Regions from separate parts of the Ideonella lacteola genome, predicted to be linked through region 1. Evidence: predicted binding sites of a transcription regulator. Region 1 holds the regulator's gene; the other holds the start of a gene.
The links. The regulator FNR, encoded in region 1, switches genes on or off when oxygen is low (the NO sensors DNR and NnrR bind a similar motif). The targets are predictions, from matches to a motif close to TTGATNNNNATCAA.
Positions count from the first base shown of each region.

Region 2: a site for FNR is predicted at 3,566-3,579, ahead of AACH06_RS28225 (cation-translocating P-type ATPase). Genes of this name have one in related genera too.

Region 1 covers NZ_JBBUTG010000012.1:119,121-126,524, reverse strand. Annotated here, with positions in the region: gene AACH06_RS18610 (sulfite exporter TauE/SafE family protein) at 1-634, opposite strand, end outside; gene hemN (oxygen-independent coproporphyrinogen III oxidase) at 659-2,101, opposite strand; gene fnr (fumarate/nitrate reduction transcriptional regulator Fnr) at 2,194-2,979, shown strand; gene AACH06_RS18595 (hypothetical protein) at 3,165-3,443, opposite strand; gene AACH06_RS18590 (nitrogen fixation protein FixH) at 3,454-3,708, opposite strand; gene ccoG (cytochrome c oxidase accessory protein CcoG) at 3,753-5,267, opposite strand; gene ccoP (cytochrome-c oxidase, cbb3-type subunit III) at 5,287-6,210, opposite strand; gene AACH06_RS18575 (CcoQ/FixQ family Cbb3-type cytochrome c oxidase assembly chaperone) at 6,207-6,395, opposite strand; gene ccoO (cytochrome-c oxidase, cbb3-type subunit II) at 6,407-7,027, opposite strand; gene ccoN (cytochrome-c oxidase, cbb3-type subunit I) at 7,047-7,404, opposite strand, start outside.
Region 2 covers NZ_JBBUTG010000033.1:39,724-47,127, reverse strand. Annotated here, with positions in the region: gene AACH06_RS28230 (hypothetical protein) at 1-894, opposite strand, end outside; gene AACH06_RS28225 (cation-translocating P-type ATPase) at 974-3,532, opposite strand; gene AACH06_RS28220 (ElaB/YgaM/YqjD family protein) at 3,742-4,059, shown strand; gene AACH06_RS28215 (TraR/DksA family transcriptional regulator) at 4,114-4,479, opposite strand; gene AACH06_RS28210 (glycerophosphodiester phosphodiesterase family protein) at 4,587-5,846, opposite strand; gene AACH06_RS28205 (PilZ domain-containing protein) at 6,099-6,536, shown strand; gene AACH06_RS28200 (ArsR/SmtB family transcription factor) at 6,964-7,287, shown strand; gene AACH06_RS28195 (ArsI/CadI family heavy metal resistance metalloenzyme) at 7,300-7,404, shown strand, end outside.

The DNA of each region.
Region 1 (7,404 bases):
AGGCCCCCGCCAGGCGGATGGCACCGGCTTCCACACCGGCGGTGATGCTGCGGCCACTGGCGGCGCTCCACCGGGCCCACAGCCACGGCGCCACGCCCAGCGCCGGCGCCGTCGCCAACCCAAAGACCAGCATGACCGCAGCGCCGCCCATGGAATCGTTGGCCAGCGCGGCCACGACCAGCGCCGATTGCAGCAGCCCGCACGGCCACGTCACCCAGGCCAGACCCAGGCCACCGGCCTTGACCGGGCCCCGCATGCGTTGCCAGCCCTGCGCATCCGGCCGGGCCGCCGAGGTGGGTGTGCGCCCTGCCCGTTCCAGCCACTCGGGCTGGCGACCGCGAACCAGCAGCCACAGGCCGAGCGCCAGCGCCGCCACGTGCAGCACCGCCCAGATGGGCCTCAGGGCCGGGCTCAGCGCGCTCCAGCGCGACACGGCCCCGACACTGGCCGCCGCCAGCGCGCCCGCCAGCGTGTAGGCCACGAGCCGGCCGGCATGAAACGCTGCCCAGCCCTCGCGCCGACCGGCGCCGCAGGCCCGCACACCCGCCGCGCTGGGTGCAGCGCACATGGCCACGCAGTGCACCGAGCCCGCCAGGCCCATCAGCAGCGCGGTCAATACCAAGGCGCCGTTCATCGCCCCGTGCCCTCGCCCAGCCTCTCAGATGATGCGCGAGAAGCGCTCGCGCACGCGATCGGCTTGCAGGTGCTTGTCGAACACCATCGCGATCGCGCGCACCAGGAACCAACCCGGCGCCGTCACCTGTACCGAATCGGACTCGATGGTCACCAGCCCTTCGGCCTCGAAAGCCGCCAGCTCGTTCAACTCGGCCCGGAAGTGGTCGCGGAACTTGACCAGGTAGGCCAGCTCGATGGATTCGAATTCGACCCTGCCCTGACACATCAGCGCCATGATCACCGCGCGGCGCAGCAGATCATCCCGCGTGAGCGCCAGGCCGCGAACGGTGGCGAACTGGCCGCGGTGGATCGCGTCGTAGTACTCGGGCAGCGTCTTGGCGTTCTGGCTGTAGGTGGCCCCCATCCGGCCGATGGCCGAGACGCCGAGCGCCACCAGGTCGCAATCCGGCTGGGTGCTGTAGCCCTGGAAGTTGCGGTGCAGACGCCCCTGGCGCTTGGCCACCGCCAACGCATCGTCGGCCAGCGCGAAGTGGTCCATGCCGATGTAGCTGTAGCCATGGCCCAGGAAGCTGGCGATGGCGCCGGACAGCATCGACACCCGGTCACCCGGCGGCGGCAGCGTCGACGGCTCGATGCGCCGCTGCGGCTTGAAGCGCAGTGGCAGGTGCGCGTAGGCATAGAGCGCAATACGATCCGGCCGAAGCTCGCCCACCTGCGCCACCGTGCGGGCGAACGACGCCGGCGTCTGCTTGGGCAGGCCGTAGATGAGATCGGCATTGATCGATTCGAAGCCCAGTTCGCGGGCCGCGCGCATCAGGCCCCGCACCGATTCGAACGACTGCACGCGATGAACCGCCTTCTGCACGTCGGGGTCGAAATCCTGGATGCCGAAGCTGATGCGGTTGAAGCCCATTCGCCGCCACGCGGCCAGCCGCTCGGGGGACGCGGTGCGCGGGTCAACCTCGATCGACACCTCGGCGCCCGGCAGGATACGGAAGGCATCGCCCAGCTCGGCCATCAGGCCTTGGAGTTCTTCGTCGCTCAGGAAGGTGGGCGAACCGCCGCCGAGGTGAACCTGCGACACCGGTTGGGCCGACCCCAGGGCCTTGGCGTGCATCGCGATCTCGGCGCGCAAGGCAAGCAGGTATTCGGCGGCCCGGCTGTGATGCTTGGTGATGACCTTGTTGCACGCACAGTAGTAGCAAACCGATTCGCAGAACGGGATGTGCACATACAGCGACAGCGCCGCCCGGGCACCGACGCTGGCCCCCTCGGCGCGCTGGCGCAGGGCCTGCTCATAGTCGGCCGGGCCGAAGGCTTCGACGAAACGATCGGCGGTGGGATACGAGGTGTAGCGCGGCCCCGGCACGTCGAAGCGCTTGAGCAGCGGCATCGGCAGAACGTCGATCGGGGGCGCGCTGGCGTCGGTGGCCACGGGCGTGGCGGCAACGGTGGAGTCTTCCATGCCGCGATCGTGCCGCTGCCCGCGTCCCCACCACTTGATCTTGCGCAAGCCCGACACGCGGCGCCGGGAGAAAAATCTCCCCGTCATTGAGGATGGTCATGCCCACCACTGAAGTCATTGCATCGATCCAGCCGAGCCCCCCACCGGTGGGTGGCCATACCGAAAGAAATTGCGCATTCAAGGTCGCGTGCTCCAGCTGCAACCTGCGTGAGCTGTGCCTGCCCCTGGGGCTCACCACACAGGAGCTCGAGCGCCTGGACAAGCTGGTGGCCACGCGCCGCAGCGTCCGCCGAGGCGACGCCCTGTTCCGCGCTGGCGAGCCGTTCCAGTCGCTCTATGCGGTGCGCACGGGCTTCTTCAAGACCTGCGTCTCGGCCGAGGATGGTCGAGACCAGGTCACCGGCTTCCAGATGGCGGGCGAGTTGCTCGGCCTGGATGGCATCAGCGGCGATTCGCACTCGTGCGACGCGGTGGCACTGGAGGACTCACAGGTCTGCGTGATCCCCTTTGCCGATCTGGAGCGGCTGTCGCGCGAATTCGTCGACCTGCAGCGCCAGTTCCACAAGATCATGAGCCGCGAGATCGTGCGCGATCACGGGGTGATGCTGCTGCTGGGCAGCATGCGGGCGGAAGAACGCCTGGCCGCGTTCTTGCTGAACCTGACCCAACGCCTGCAGGCGCGCGGCTTTTCACCTTCGGCGCTGGTGCTGCGCATGACGCGCGAAGAGATCGGCAGCTACCTCGGCCTCAAGCTCGAGACGGTGAGCCGCACCTTCTCGAAGTTCCAGGACGACGGACTGCTGGAGGTGAAGCAGCGGCACATCCGCATCCTCGATCAGGCGGGGCTGCAGCAGTTGGTCAACGGCGCCACCTGCTGAGGCACGAAGGCGCCCAGCAGATCGAGCTCGCCCGAGAGTGCCCAGTCCAGAGCGCTCACTCCAGAGCGCTCACTCCAGAGCGCCCACGCAAAACGACAACGGCCCGGAATACCCGGGCCGTTTTCTTTGTCGGTGAGTTCTTTGTCGGTGACGACGGCGGCGCATCCGCCACGCCCCGCCGGCAGTCACTGCGTTTCTGGGTGAACCAGGAACTGCGTGAGCGCCGAAGCCATCGAGATCACCATCCAGAAGACGAGGAACGCCACCGAATACAACGTGGTCGGCTCCCAGGTGACGGGTGTGCTGCCAAACCAGTGCAGCTCGCCCGGGTCCACCAGCGTGAACACCAAGGCCTCGAGCACACCGGCCATCACGAAGGCCGGCCAGAAAATGCAGATCCAACGCGCGGGGCCGGTAGGTGCCGCATGCGCCGTCACCTCCTGGGGAACTGGGAGGGTGGCCATGGCTGCGGCCTCAGGGCTTGGCCGTGGCGGCGTGGTTGCGGGCCTGCAGCGCCGGTGTCAACGAATCCGGCGTGGCCGCTTTCTCACTGACACCGCCACGCTCTTGCAGCGTGAGCACCGGATCGGCGCCTCGCGCTGCGATGAATGCAGTGGCCAGGCTGGCCACCACCACGGCCAGCGGGCCGCCAATCACCATCCAGACAATCGGCAGCCGCCACCACACTGGCGAATCCACGGCCGGTTCACGAGCAGTCGAGGAATTCATCGTGTCTCCTTGGGTGTGCATGAGTTGTCGGCCCATCCTAAGCGCTATCGCGGCACCACGAAGCTGGATCTTTCACTGACACGCGCCGAATTGGCGTTGCCTGCGGCCAGGCGTTCGATGTGGAAGACGATCGGGTGGGCACCGGTGCCCGCCTGGTTGGCCGCCTCGGGAGGAACCCTCACGGCCACGGTCAGCCAGCGGGCTTCGGCGCCCTGCAGGCTCAGCGCGGCCCCCCGCTCGATGGCCACGCCGGGCAGGCCTTCCACCGTCACGCGGTAGCTCTGGGGCGCTTCGGTGACGTTCATCACCTGCAGGCGATAGACGTTCTCGATGTAGCCGTCGTCGACCAGACGCGCGAGCGCCGCACGATCACGCACCACATCCACCCTGAACGGGCTGCGCACCGCCAGGCTGCCGACGAAGGCCCCGGCGATGAGCAGCATCACGGCCGTGTAGATCAGCACCCGCGGCCGAATGATCCGGGCGATGATCTGCCGCCAGCCCAGGTGCTCGGACATGCTGTTCTCGGTGGCGTACCGGATCAGCCCGCGCGGGTAGGCCATCTTGTCCATGATCCCGTCGCACACGTCCACACAGGCGGCGCAGCCGATGCACTCGTACTGCAGGCCCTTGCGGATGTCGATGCCGGTGGGGCAAACCTGCACGCACAAGCCGCAATCGATGCACGAGCCCAGGCCCAGTTGCTTCGGATCGGCCTTGCGCGAGCGCGAGCCACGGGGCTCTCCGCGTTCGGGGTCGTAGCTGATGATCAGCGTATCGCGGTCGAACATCGCGCTCTGGAAGCGCGCATACGGGCACATGTACTTGCAGACCTGCTCACGCATGTAGCCTGCATTGCCGTAGGTGGCGAAGCCGTAGAACAGCACCCAGAACCATTCCCAGGGGCCGAAGCCGAGGGTCATGGCCTCTTCGGCAAGGTGCCGGATCGGGGTGAAGTAGCCGACGAAGGTGAAGCCCGTCCACAGGCCGATCGTGATCCACAAGCCCTGCTTGCCGGCTTTGCGCCAGATGCGGTTCCAGTCCCAGGGGCCTTCGTCGAGCTTCATGCGCTGGGCGCGGTCGCCCTCGAACTTGCGTTCGACCCACATGAAGATCTCGGTATAAACCGTCTGGGGGCAGGCATAGCCGCACCAGAGCCGGCCCGCCACTGCGGTGAACAGGAACAGCGCATAGGCCGAGAGGATCAGCAGACCCGTCAGGTAGATGAAGTCCTGCGGGTAGAGCACCAGGCCGAAGATGTAGAAGCGGCGCGACGCCAGGTCGAGCAACACGGCCTGGCGATCGTTCCACATCAGCCACGGCATGCCATAGAAGACCAGCTGTGTGGCCCAGACCAGCATCCATCGCCAGGTGGCGAAGGTGCCGGTCACCGAGCGTGGGTAGATCTTGCGCTGCTTCTGGTACAGCGAGACGGTTTCCCCGCTGCTCACGTCGCCCACGTCCGCCCCGCCCTGGGGCCCCATGCCGGCAGAGCCGGAGGGCACCGGAGCGATGGGAATCACGCGGGCGGGTGCGCCGCTGGTAGGTGCCTCGGCCATGGACTTCGTTGCTCCGCTCTCAGCGACCCGCCACCTGCGTGCTCTGCGACAGGCTCCAGACGTAGGCGGTCAGCACTTCGATCTGCTCGGGCGTCAGGCGCTGGCCTTGCGGCGGCATCACGTTCGTCTTGCCCTGATTGATCATCGCCAGGATGGCCGGCTCGCCCCAGCCGTGCAGCCAGATCTTGTCGGTCAGGTTCGGCGCGCCGATCGCCGGGTTGCCCTTGCCGTCAACGCCGTGGCAGGCGGCGCAGGCTGCGAACTTGGGCTTGCCCAGTTGAGCCGCGATCTCGTTGTGAGGGCTGCCAGACAGGCTCAACACATACTGCGCCACGTTGCGCACTTCGTCGCCGCTGCCGACTGCCGCGGCCATCGGCGGCATCACGCCGCTGCGCCCTTCGACGATCGTCTTGTGGATGTACTGCGGCAACTGGTCGATGTTGCTGCCCAGCCAGTCGCGGTCGGTCAGGTTGGGGAAGGACTTGCTGCCGCGGCCGTCCGCACCGTGGCACTGGGCGCAGGTGTTGGCAAACAGGCGCTCACCGATCGCCATGGCCTTGGGGTTCTTCGCCAGCTCCTCCACGGGCTTGCCCACGAGGTCGGCGTAGATCGGGCTCATGGCCTGGTGGGCCTTGTCCTGCTCGGCTTGCCACTGGCCGGTGCTGCTCCAGCCCAGCGTGCCTTGCGCGCTGCCGAGGCCCGGGTACAGGGCCAGGTAGCCAACGGCGAAGACCACGGTGATGACGAACAGGCCCATCCACCAGCGCGGCAGCGGGTTGTTCATCTCACGCAGGTCTTCGTCCCACACGTGGCCGGTGGTGTTGTCGTTGGCCATCACCTTGCGGCGGCTGGCCACCATCAGCAGCACCAGGCAGAAGACCAGGCCGGCTACGGTGATGGCGCCGATGTAGATCGACCAACCGGCATTGAAAAAGTCGCTCATGACAAAGTGCTCCGCTGGGCTGAGGTATCGGCCGCATCGGCGGCCGGGTCGGCGAAGGGCAGTTGCGCCGCTTCGTCGAAGGCGCCTTGGCGCCGGCGGTTCAGGGTCCAGGCCATCAGGCCCAGGAACAACAGCAGCGACAGCACGGTGATGGCGCTGCGCCAGGTATTGACATCAAACTCCATGGCGTCACCCCTCACTTGCGCGCGGTTCCGAGCACCTGCAGGTAGGCGACCAGCGCCTCCAGCTCGGTGCGGCCCTTCACGTCGTCCGCGGCCTTGTTGATCTCGTCGTCCGAGTACGGCACGCCCACCAGCCGCAGCGCCTTCATCTTCGGCGCCAGCTCGGCCGGGTCGAGCGCGTTCTTCGCCAGCCAGGGGTAGGCCGGCATGTTCGACTCGGGCACCACGTCACGCGGGTTGTTCAGGTGCAGTTGGTGCCACTCGTCGCTGTAGCGGCCGCCCACGCGGTGCAGATCGGGCCCGGTGCGCTTGCTGCCCCACTGGAAGGGGTGGTCGTAGACGAACTCGCCGGCCACCGAGTAAGGGCCATAGCGCAGCGTCTCGGCACGGAACGGGCGCACCATCTGCGAATGGCAGTTGTAGCAACCCTCGCGCAGGTAGATGTCCCGGCCCGCCAGTTGCAGCGGCGTGTAGGGCTTCAGGCCTTCGACCGGCTGGGTGGTCGAGCGTTGGAAGAACAGCGGCACGATCTCGACCAGGCCGCCAAAGGCGACCGCGGCCAGGATCAGCACGATCATCAGGAAGTTGCTGGTCTCGATCTTCTCGTGACCAGTCGGATGGGAATGGGCTGACATCAGGTTCTCCAGCAAATCGTCAGGCGTGTGCCGTCTGCACCGTGGGGATGGGGGCCACCGCCGCGCGGCTGCTGCGCACCGTCATCCAGGTGTTCCAGGCCATGATGAACATGCCGCTCACGTACAGCAGGCCGCCCAGCACACGGATCACGTAGAACGGATAGGTCGCCTTCACGCCTTCCACGAAGCTGTAGACCAGGGTGCCGTCGGGGTTGACCGCACGCCACATCAGGCCTTGCATCACACCGGCGATCCACATCGCGGCGATGTAGAGCACGATGCCGATGGTGGCCACCCAGAAGTGCAACGCGATGGCGCGGGTGCTGTACATCGTCTTGCGGCCCCACAGACGCGGGATCAGGAAGTACAGCGCGCCG
Region 2 (7,404 bases), on a different contig from region 1:
CACGGCCTGCCCCTTGTTGTTCATGGCAGACAAGGTGTGTCCGTAGGCGATCGCCCCGCCACCCAAGGCCGGCAGGTAGCTGCGCACACCACCGCGCCACACCACTGGCATGCCGCCCGGGGCGGTGCCCGCGATGGTCAGCCCATCGTCTGTCACCTCGCGGGCTACTCCCAGGCCCAGGTCGGTGAAAACGCCGTCTTGCCATGAGAAGGCATGGTAGTCATTGCCAATGAGCGCCGTGCCCACCACGACGTTCTGGTTGTTCAAGCCATAGGCCATGCTCTGGTTCGCATACCCGGGCCCGGCCTGCCCCATGAAACCCAGGTCGACTTCGAGCACCCCGCCGCGCCACAACACGGCGTGCCGGCTTTGCCCATTGGCATCTCGCGTGTAGCCGGCCACGTAGCCGGCGTCGTTGATGTCGTGGGCAGCCCCGCGGGTGTTGCCCCCGGGCAGGCCGGGCAACTCCACCGCCACGCCCGATGCGCTCCAGTACACCGGGTAGGTGTCGAAGCCTCCCTCGTTGTAGCCTGCGACCTCGCCGGTGCGGTTGATGGCCACCGGCACACCCAGCCCCGAACCGCAGCAATCGCCCCAGGCGACCACAGTACCCTGCCACCATTGCGCCTGCCGCGTCGAGCCGGTTTCGGTGTCGTAGGCGTTGCCGACCACGCGCCCCGCCCGGTTGACGGCGCGCGCCGATCCGTACGCGTCGGCGCCATGCAGGCTGCCCAGATCAGAAGCCGGCGAAGGCTTGGCGGCGTGAACCACGCCGGGCGCCACCACCATGCCGATGCCGCAGGCCAACGCGGCGGTCGCCATGCGGGCCGCCCATCGTGCGCGATACAGATGGGCGAGACGGCGGGCGGTGGTGTTCGTGCGGGTGGTGCTCATGGTGTTGACTGCTCCTGATGATGGATTGTTGGGGTAAATCCGCGCGTTGCACCGCGGTGGGCTGCCCTACAGAGGCCGCTCACGCGTCGCTGATACGTGGCACGTGGGGGCGGACACGCAACCTCGCCCACCGCCACCCTGCCCAGGCCATCGCCGGCAAGGCTACCGACAGCCCCCACACCGGGTCCAGCATCACTGGAAAGCCCATGGCGCCACGCAACGCAGGCACCAGCGTGATGAGCAGGACCATGACGCCGATGCCCAGCACCAGCCCATGAAACGCCGAATTCGGACGGCCCGCGCGACGCAATCCCCCCAGGAACCACTGCAGCATGGCCACATTGCCCACCACGATGGTGGACAGCGCGGCGAGGCGCAACACGTCATCGGGTGCACCGTTGCGACGCCCGATCCAGTGCACCAGCACCACGCTCGCCAACGAGGCCATGCCGACCATCATCGCGCGAACCACGGCGCGCAGGGTGAACAACGGCGCGTCGGCCGGCCGAGGCGGGCGCCGCATGCCATCGGCGGCCAACGGCTCGGCCTCGAAAACCAGGGAACAGGCCGGGTCGATGATGAGCTCCAGCAACACCACGTGGATGGGCAACAGCAGCACCGGGCCACCGAACAGCGGCAAGAGCGACAGGCCGACGATGGGCACGTGCACTGCGAACAGGTAGCCCAGGGCGTGCTGCAGATTCACGAAGATTCGCCGGCCTGCCCGAACCGCCTCGACCAGCGAGCCGAAGCGGTCGTCCAGCAGCACCAGGCTGGCGGCCTCACGGGCCACATCCGTGCCCCGCTCGCCCATGGCCACCCCGATGTCGGCGGCCCGAAGCGCCGGGCCATCGTTGACCCCGTCGCCCGTCATCGCGACCACTTCACCGCGCCGCTGCAGCGCTTGCACGATGCGAAGCTTCTGCGCGGGCGCCACACGGGCAAACACCGCCACATGGCGGACCGCCAACTCAAGCGCGGCTTCGTTCATGCCGTCCATCGCCAGTCCGGTCAGCACGTCCGAACGCACGGTCGCTTCAGGACGCGCAAGCCCGGCCTGCTGGGCAATGGCCAGCGCCGTGGCTGGACCGTCGCCGGTGATCATCACGACCCGCAGACCCGCGCGACGGCAGTCTTCGAGCGCGGGCAGCACATCGTCGCGCAGCGGATCCAGAAACCCGATCAGCCCGAGCGGCACGAAGCCTGTTTCCGGCCAGGCCTGCCCTGGCTCGACTCGGTGATGCTCTTGCACCGCCACGGCGATCACCCGCAAACCCTGCTCGCCCCAGCGCCGGGCCTGGTCCAGCCAGTGCTCACGCCACCCGGCGGGCAGCTCGCCATCGCCACACCGGGCCAGCACCGCCTCGGGTGCGCCCTTGATCGCGACGGTGGCTTCGGAGGCCGCCGCTTGCCGGGCCTCCGGGAGGGCGTCGCTGGGGTGAGCCGCCATACGCCAGCCCTGCACCACGAAGGGCCGCCTCGGCGCCAACACGCTGCGGTACAGCAAAGCATCGGGCGCAGGCGTCGCCACCGCCGACACATCCGCCCGGAAGATCGCCTGATCCATCGGCTCGAGGCCCTCGCGGACGCTCGCCAGCGCGGCTCCTCTCAAGAGGCGGTCGAAGCCCGACGCCGTCGCGCCTTCGGCCGCGAGCCAGGCCTGTGTGCCGTTGAACAGCGCTGCCACGGCCATCCGGTTGCAGGTCAATGTCCCGGTCTTGTCCACGCACAGCACGGTGGTGGAGCCGAGTGCCTCGATGGCCTGGGGCTGCCTCGTGAGAACCTTCTGCTGCGCGAGCCTCCACGCCCCCAGCGCGAGCATCACCGTCCAGACGACGGCAAACTCTTCCGGAACGATGGACATGGCCAGCGTCAGCCCCACCAGCAAGCCGGCACTCCACGAGCCTTCTCGCAGCGCGAAAAGGGTTGCCGCGATCAAGCAGGTCACCAGGGCGAGGATCGCCACTGCCCGCACCATGCGCTTGAGCTCCAGATGCAAGCGGCTCACCCGCGGCTGCACCGAGGCCAGGGAACCGCCGATCTTTCCCAACGCCGTGCGGGCACCCGTGGCCGTCACGATCGCCACGCCGTCGCCCTGCACCACCAGCGTTCCGGCGTAAAGCATGTCGGCATCCGCCGCCACGGCCTTGTCGATCGGCACCGATTCCCCGGTCAGCAGCGACTCGTCGATGCGCAAGGCATGCACCTCGACCAGCCGAGCGTCGCACGCGAGTCGATCGCCCTCTTGCGCCAGCAGACGGTCACCGACCACAAGGTCTCGGCTGGCAATGCGCAGCAGTCGCCCGTCGCGCACCACGGTACAACGCGGGCTGGCCAAGCCTTTCAGGGCCTCCAGCACGCGTTGCGTGCGCCGCTCCTGGATGACCGAAATGGCAGTGACCGCAACGATCGACACCGACAGCACCGCGCTGTCGAAAAGACTTCCCAGCAACGCATACAGCACGGTGCACGCGAGCAACAAGAGCACCATCGGCTGTCCGGCCGCTTCCCACACCGAGCGCAGGATCGACTTGTGATCGGCCGGGGGCAGCGCATTGGGGCCATCGCGAAGCAGGCGGGCTTCGGCTTCGGCCGAGGTGAGGCCTGCGGGTGGGTCGAGCGGCGCCGTGGTTTGCATGGTGGCAGGCTATGCCCTGCAGCCCCGGGCGTCTTGAGCTTCGTCAATCGCGGCAGCATCGAGGCGCCTTAGGGCGTGTTCACACTACGGAGCCCCGATGCGTAGTGTGAACACGCCCTAGTTTGCGCGGGCGCAAGGCCACGGTGCCCTCGCTGCCTACGATGGCAACAAGGGCATGCCCTCTGCCCGTCACCACGAAAGGACTTCGCATGAACACCGCTTCGACCATCTCAGACACCCGCGACCAGATGGCTCAACACCTGCGACGCATGATCGACGAAGCCGACCGGGTGCTTGCATCAGCGGCGGAAACAGGCGACGAGGCGCTGGACAGCGTTCGCGATCAATTTGCAGACCAGGTCCGCCGCATGCGCAGCCAGCTCGACGAGCTCGAAGACGCGGCGTTCTACCGTGCGCGCCGCGCCGCCCGGGCCGCTCATCACACCGTCCACGAGCACCCCTATGGCGCGATGGGTGTCGCAGCGGCTGTGGGCCTGCTGGTGGGCTTCTTGGTCGCTCGCCGCTGATCACGGCACCCGTGGGTCGCCGTACCCACGGGCTCGGCCACCAGCCGCCGACGATCAGCGCCGCTCGACGGCGGCTTGGCAGGTGGCGCAGCGCAGCGCTGCCGGCAGCGCGCGCAGCCTCTTCATGGAGATGGGCTCACCGCATTCGGCGCACTCGCCGTAGGTGCCATCGCCCATTCGCTGCAGCGCCTGCTCGATGAGCGTGAGTTCGTGGATGTCGCGCAGCACCTCGGCATCCTGAACCTCGGCTTCCAGCCATTCGGCGGCCTGGTCCTTCAGATCTTCCACTTCACCGCCGGCCTCATGGGCCTGCCGTGCGGCGGTGGCCGCCTGCATGTCGGCACGCAGGGCCAGCCCGCGCTCGATCAGTTGGCTGCGCAATGCATTCAGATCGTTCTGGGTGATGCTCACGGTGTCCACGATGTTCCCCTTTCAGACACTTCATTGTTCGCACCCCTGCCAAGCCCGGTATTGATCGCCCTCAATGAGGGCCATCCCTTCGGTGCAGCAGGGGCGCACCGTGGGCGCTACAGGCCCTTGCAGTTGGCGTAGAACGACACCGTGGCCGGCCAATCGCTGAAGATGCCCATCACGCCCACATCCTGCGCGAGCACGTCGATCACCCGCAGCACATCGCCTTCGCGGTGAATGGCCGCATCGATGGTCTGGTAGTACGACCCGTTGTTGCCATCGGCCAGGATGCCGCTGCGCTCGAGTGACCAGGTGATCAGTCCGAGCCCAGCAGCCTTGGCATCTTTCGCGGCCTGCGATGGGACGATGTTGTTGCCCGCATCCAGAGCCAACAAGGCCCAGGTGGGCGGCGCCCAGATGTTGATGCCCTGGGCCTTGAAGGCCTTCAGGTCGCTGGAGGTCGGCAGGTCGGCGGGCGTGCCGGCGTCATCGAGGTACACCGCCTGCTTGCCGAACGCGGGCTCTTTCGAGATCCAGTACAGCACATCATCTTTCAAGAACGATTGGGCGTAGACACGCCCCGCACCGATGCCTGCGGCCTTGTACTCGTCGATGAGCTTTTGCGCGTAGTCTTGCTGGCTGAAGCCGTCGAACGGCATGGGCACCACGGGCGTCTTCAACTCGGGGGTCATCTTCACCCCCAGCTTCTTGAAGAGCTGGATGCTTTCCGCATGGGTCATCAGCGTGCCGCTCGTCGGCCCCGAGTACAGGTCGGTGCGGAAGGTGGGCGTTCCGGCCATGTACTCGTCAACGGTCTTGCCACGCGGGTTGAACGCATCCATCTTGCCGCGCAGGGTCTTGAACTCTGCCAGCGTGATGTCGCTGGTTCGGCATTCGGCCTTGGCCGACGTGACCAGATTGCCGGCGTTGTCGTACACGGCCGGCTGAAATGGCGTCGAGCACTTGCTGGCCAGCGGCGTGGCCAGGATGTTCGTCGTCGTGTGCAGGTCGTTTTGAGCGTGGCGGCACACCAGCTCCTTGTCCTTCGTGAAGGCCACGTCGCACTCGATGATGCCGGCGCCCATGCGCGCAGCGGCCTCATACGATTCGCGGGTGTGCTCTGGAAACTGCAACGGCGCGCCGCGGTGACCGATCGAGAACTCGCTCACGCGGTAGTGCTGGAACGATTTCGCACACGACTGAAGCTGCCGTTGCAGCTTGCCATCGGGCATGTCATTGACCAGGAAGAAAGGGCGCGGCCCGAGTTGAACCGATGCCACCGGATAGGCGCTGTGCCCGGTGCCGGCACAAGCCGGCCCTGCGGCCAGCAGCAGGCTTGCCAGACCGACGTGGTGGATGGCGGATGGGATACGCATGTTGATCCTCGTATTGGTGTTTGCGTGTTGGTATGGGCGTGCTGGCAGCGTAGGCCGCCCGCGTGTCAGCGCGATGAACGACGAAGGCACATCCGCGGCCAGCCGGGTGGGGCCCTTCGGCTCACCCGCATGGTCGTCTGCCAGCCACCGACGCACCGTCCAGGTGCCTGGCGCCGCGCCAATGGCTGCGGCGTGACCGATGTGCCCGTCCAGCGCACCCCACCTCGCGCCGCGCTGGCTAAAAACAACGACATGACTGTGCTGTTTGCGCTCGCGCTGGCGCACCAAGGCAGCGATGATGTTGCCTCGACAGGAGAGGACTACATGCCCATTGCGCCTGCCACGTCGCAGTCGTTCGCCGCCGAGCTCGACCGGCGTTCCGGGGCCAGACGCCCCCTTCGCACCGAGGCCGCCATCTCGCTGGCCTCGGGCCCGCCCTGGCCCGCGCAGATGGTGGATGTGGGCCTGCGCGGGCTGTCACTGCACCTCGATCACGACAACGTGCCTGCAGGCTCCGGCTGTGACGTGACCTTCACCCTGCCGCTGAAAGAGGCCGAGCACCCCATCCGGATACGGGCCAAGGTCACCCGTCGGTTGGTGCGCAGCGGTGGCTACAAGCTCGACCTGGAGGTGCAGCACGCCTCGCCCGAAGACGCTCAAGCGCTGGAGCGCTTTGTCATCGAACGCTGACGGCACCCCTGTCCCAACGCCTTCGAACGACTCCAAACGACTCCGGGGGTCTCCGAGGCCCCTGGCGCCCCAGGGCAAGGAGGGCCTTGTCACGCCATACTGTATGCCTGTACAGTATGCGCATGATGACCGGCCAACTCCGTCAAACCTACCGCCCCTCCCGCCAGCGTCTGCCCGTTTGGGTGTACCGGCTCTGGGGCTGGCTCTGACGCCTTTACGCCTCTACGCCTTTCGGGCCATTGAGGTCGCAGCAGCTTCTGCGGCCTTGATGGCGTCCCGACGGGCCGCTGAATCCTGACAGCGCGACCACCGGCCCGCCCGCGCCGGTGGAGGTTCGCTTCGTTGCTTCACCTCCGCGGTCGCCCCGTGTGACTTCAGCGAGCTCGACAGGCTTGCATCCGCCGCACACTTCCAATATCATCGAATAATGGAAGAAAAGGATGTCATCCGCGCCCTCGCCGCACTGGCCCAACCGGTGCGCCTGCAGGTGTTCCGCGCCCTGATCGTGGCCGGATCAGAGGGCCTCACCCCCGGCACCATGGCTGATGCGCTGGCGGTTCCGCAGAACACGCTCTCCTTCCACCTGAAGGAGCTGACCAACGCGGGACTGGTCACGACCGAACGCGCCAGCCGGCACATCATCTACCGCGCCGCCTTCGATCACATGAACGCGGTACTCACCTACCTCACCGAAAACTGCTGCCGCGGCGCTGCCTGCGTCGTCGAGCCAGCCGCGTCCTGCGGCTGCTGACGGAGACATTCCATGAAGCGATTCCACGTTCACGCCCACGTCGACGATCTGGCCGCCAGCATCTCCTTTTACACCCGCCTGTTCGGGGCCGAACCGACCCGCATCGAGAGCGACTAC